Regions from separate parts of the Ruegeria sp. AWH4_226 genome, predicted to be linked through region 1. Evidence: riboswitches for the same ligand, from Rfam matches in the RefSeq annotation. Region 1 holds a riboswitch; the other holds the start of a gene.
The links. A riboswitch is a leader RNA that binds a small molecule or an ion and turns the genes downstream of it on or off. The one in region 1 is predicted to bind cobalamin.

Region 1 (2,203 bases):
AAAATTTCCCAAAGCTTCATGGGCCAGCTCAGCGCGATGCTTTCGGTGGCCGTTATCGCCGTCGCCGGATAAGTCTGCCGCCCAAGCGCGCTCGCAAAACCAATGAGTTGCCCCGCTGGAATGTGCAACGCAGTGACCTGTTCGCCTGTCGGGGTGATCCGAACAACGCGAACATATCCATCAAGCAACAAATAAAAACGGTCGGCTGGTGCGTCTTCTTCGAAAATTGCGACGCCGGCCTCGTATCGGCGAGAGCTTGCCTGATCCAGAATCGTGCGCAGTTGCCGCCGATCCAGTTTTGAAAACGGTGGCAGATGCGTCAGCAGGCTTTCGTCAAGCCGGGGTAAAGTCTTGCGCTTCGGAAGTTCGTTCATAAAACGCCTATGCCACAACATCCGGAGCGAAAGCTACGAAATCTCGTCGACTCTACCCGGACATGAAGCCGCAAGAAACTTACCCTAAAACCGAATCCCGTTGCAGCAGAGACATGCAGATCAGAAGCAGAATGCATGGCTGGCAGAGGTTGCACGATATTCGGACAGAACTCGCAAGCAGGGCAATTACCTTACGCACAACAAATTGACCCTCTCAGGACCTACAACGCAGTCGATGTCCTAACAGCCGAGATCGCGCATGGGGCCATAGCCGTTGAGCCAGCGGTGATGAGTTACAAATCAAGATTTGTGGACAGCCGACCGCCTCTAATACATGGGCATGGCAGGCTTCGGAGACGGCGCATCAAGAATTTGGAGACTTGCTGCAATTTCATGATTGACAAATCACAGACGGTTCAGCCAATTTCCGCGCGTTCTGGTCCGGTTGGGACACCATCCGGATAATAGGGAACGGGGTGCGGCCTTTGCGCCAAATCCTCGACTGCCCCCGCAACTGTAAGCGGTGAGCTTTGCTGGCACATGCCACTGTCCCCATTGGGATGGGAAGGCCCGGTCAAGCCTCGACCCGCAAGTCAGGAGACCTGCCAGAGCGATCACCCGGTCCGGACGCGGGGCGCGTCTTTGGCAACGGTCTATCCGTAGCGGTGACATTTCGCCGTCTGCGGAGGTTGTTTTCCTCCAACGACAATTACCAATAAAGGCACCAGAAAAGGTGTCTTTTTCCCCTTCGCCAAGAAGGGGATCTTAGGGACAACCAATGAAGAAAACCGCCCTGTTAAATGCCACTGTTGCTACAATTCTAACAGCTTCGACGAGCGCTGAAGCGCAAGAGACTATTGATATCGGAGAAATTGTAATATCCGGGGGTTTCACTCCGATCGAAGAAAAAAAATACGGTCGCGCAGCCAGCGTGATCACCGCTGAAGAGATTGCGCGGCGCGGCATCACGACAGTGCAGGATGCCCTGCGCTCTGTTCCAGGTATGTCCGTCAACGGATCAGGTGACGCGTTCACGCAAGTTCGTATCCGCGGCGCCGAAGCCAACCATACGTTGATACTGATCAACGGCGTTCCGGCAGCGGGTGGTGATGGAGAATACATCCTGTCAGGCATTCAGACGGCCAATATTGAGCGAATCGAGGTTTTACGCGGGCCGCAATCCGTTTTCTATGGTTCGAACGCTTCGGCTGGTGTGGTCAACATCATCACCAAGAGAGGTGGGCTGGGTCACGAATATGGTGGCACAGTTGAATTTGGCGACGGGTACAACGCGTCCGCACGGTATTCCTATCGTAACGATAAAGGCGGCGTGGCCGTCGGTATCGCCCGGCTGGACGATGACGGCTATGATTATTCTGGCAGCAATGGGGAAAAAGACAGTGTTGACCGCACCACGATTGACCTGACCGCAGACTATTTTGTTGCCGAAGGGCTGAAACTCGGGCTTGTGTTTCGCGATTCAGATGAAAACTATGACTTCGACAGCACAGACTCTCTGGCCACCACCCCTGAGGGTTACGTCGTGGACGATCCTAGCCAACGGTCTGAGCGGAAAGAGCGGCTTGGTCAGGTCTACGCCGAATACGAGGCAAGAGGAGGTCAAATGGTTCACCGTTTCAGCTATGATCGAACGGACAACGAACAATCCACCAATGGTGGCACACCTACCGAAACGGATCGGGACTCGGCCCGCTATCTTCTCAGCCTCGGACTGGACGGGCGCGCGACGGTTGACAGCAACCACTTGCTGAACGGAATTGTGGAATGGGAAGAGGACAGCAGTTCCTCTGATCCCGAGTTTGAACGCG
Region 2 (2,203 bases), on a different contig from region 1:
CTATATGTCCCGGATCTAGACTGTAATTGACGATAGAACGAACCTAGTTACGCGCAACAAGAACCTGTCGCGTCTCGGAATTCGCCTTGGGAGGCGCGGTGCGCGCGGACCTGAAAATAGGCGTGTCATGGCGAGCCGATCCCGGAGGCAATGCTGTTTCAGATTATTGAAGAACAAAGATGTTTCGCGTGAGCTGTTTCCACTTCATCGCCTACCACCTGCTTCAGCTCAGTCTCACGTAGAAACTTAAAAATTTTTTCGTCTGATGGTTGCTTCTTCGCCCTGCCAAATCCCCGTCTCGCACTCGGTGTATTTGCAAAGTTTTCGAGGGCTAGGGCTCATGTGTCCTTCCTGCCTGAGTATGGACTCTTTTCCAGACTTAGAGTCAAAACACGTATTGAAACTGAGCTAACAACCGACCAGCAAATATGAAATCTCAGATGGAAGTTCTCGATCAAGGATCAGCCTGACGCATGTGCCTACCTAACCTCACGCTTTGCAGAACCTGCCGCGACGCGGATTCCACCCTTTATGATCAATTAGCCGCAACGCTGGAGGCATCGGGGGTGCAAGCCGAGTTGCAGCAAGTGGATTGCATGTCCGGTTGTCACCGACCACAGACGTTGGCGGTGCGACAAAGCGGCAAGACCGCCTATCTTTTCGGTGAGGTTACGGTTGTCGATCTTCCGGACATAATGATCTTCATGCGGATGTATGAGGACAGTACTGACGGCGACTTCGCTGACGCCAGGAAGCTAGGTAAGCTACGTTTCAAGGCGATTGCACGTATACCGGCACAAAAAAGATAGCCAACATGCAACTTGCCGACCAAAGCTCCGGTGTCGAGTTTTCAGCTTACAGTTTGTGTTTTTCGACTTAGCCTTCTGCACTGAACGGCTAAAATCTAAACCAAGCCTGCCATTACCTAAGATTGACCGCTGCAGAATACTATGATGTCGCTTTCGTACTTGACGGAACAAAGCACTATGGAACAATAAAGGCTTCTACGGTGTCCAAAGGTGCCTACGCACTGGGACTGAAACGGGAATGAGGACGGTGCACCAAACTACCGCACTGAAGCCTTGACCGCCCCCGCGACTGTGAGCGGCGAGCGGCCTTCCAATACCACTGGCGTAATGGCGCTGGGAAGGGGGAAGTCTGCTGTGACCTGCGAGTCAGGAGACCGGCCGTAGGATGGACACAACATATGCCGTCGGGTGTGACGGCGAGGAGGATTAAAATGACGACAAAAACGATCAAGGCATCCGCCGCTGGCGCATCCTTTCTGCCTGCAGTATTCGCCGTGGTTCTGGGTCTAGGGATCATTACCGTGACTGGCCATGTTCAGGCTTCTGGCCTGCATGACGCGGCTCATGATGTGCGCCACGCAACTGGCTTCCCCTGCCACTAAAACAATGTTCAGTCGTATTCTGACCAGCGGCTTGTTCGCTGGTGCAGCAGCGGGGCTGATTGCCGCCCTTCTGCAGTTGTATTTCGTGCAGCCAGTGCTACTTCACGCCGAGCTCTATGAGGGCGGCGACCTGGTGCATTTTGGCGCTGATCCCGTAACTGCGCATCCCGACCTGCCCGGCATGTTCGCCGAGCCGATGCGCGATGGTCTCAGCATTATCTTCACCATGCTTACCTACACCGGCTATGCGCTAGTCCTGGCGGCGCTGATGTCAGTAGCCGAACGTCAGGGGCATGAGATCAACGGCCGCACCGGCCTGCTTTGGGGTCTTGCGGGCTTTGTCGCCTTCCACTTTGCTCCTGGCTTGTCACTGGCTCCAGAAGTTCCCGGCGTAGCGGCAGCAGATGTGGGAGTGCGTCAGATCTGGTGGACGGTCACCGTTGCCGCAGCCGGCGTAGCCATGTGGCTGATTGCCTTTGGAGGTAACCTGGTAAGCTACCTGATTGCGGCCGTGCTGCTAATGGTACCGCATATTATCGGGGCCCCTGAGCCTGAGAGTTTCTCTGGGCCGGTTCCGACCGAGATCGGGGCGCTTTTTGCTGCCCGGGCCTTCGGCATCGGCATGGCCGCCTGGGCACTCTTAGGCAGTTTCACCGGCCACTTCTGGCAGACAGAAGGCAAGCGCGCAGGCGCTGCAGTCTGATCGCGCTCCTCCATTGCTACCCCGCTGGTTACACCGGCGGGTTTTTTTTATTGAGGATGACAAGATGTCCCGTTCTCTTGCTCTCTTTG

Region 2: it holds a riboswitch for cobalamin, as region 1 does, so the genes downstream of both, ACXAET_RS21950 (CbtB domain-containing protein) here and ACXAET_RS17655 (TonB-dependent receptor plug domain-containing protein) in region 1, are expected to answer to the same signal.

The regions. Positions count from the first base shown of each region.
Region 1 covers NZ_JBSWUU010000002.1:479,915-482,117, forward strand. Annotated here, with positions in the region: gene ACXAET_RS17650 (Crp/Fnr family transcriptional regulator) at 1-374, opposite strand, end outside; cobalamin riboswitch at 795-998, shown strand; gene ACXAET_RS17655 (TonB-dependent receptor plug domain-containing protein) at 1,153-2,203, shown strand, end outside.
Region 2 covers NZ_JBSWUU010000005.1:68,421-70,623, forward strand. Annotated here, with positions in the region: gene ACXAET_RS21945 (DUF1636 family protein) at 474-809, shown strand; cobalamin riboswitch at 991-1,206, shown strand; gene ACXAET_RS21950 (CbtB domain-containing protein) at 1,241-1,411, shown strand; gene ACXAET_RS21955 (CbtA family protein) at 1,416-2,114, shown strand; gene ACXAET_RS21960 (hypothetical protein) at 2,179-2,203, shown strand, end outside.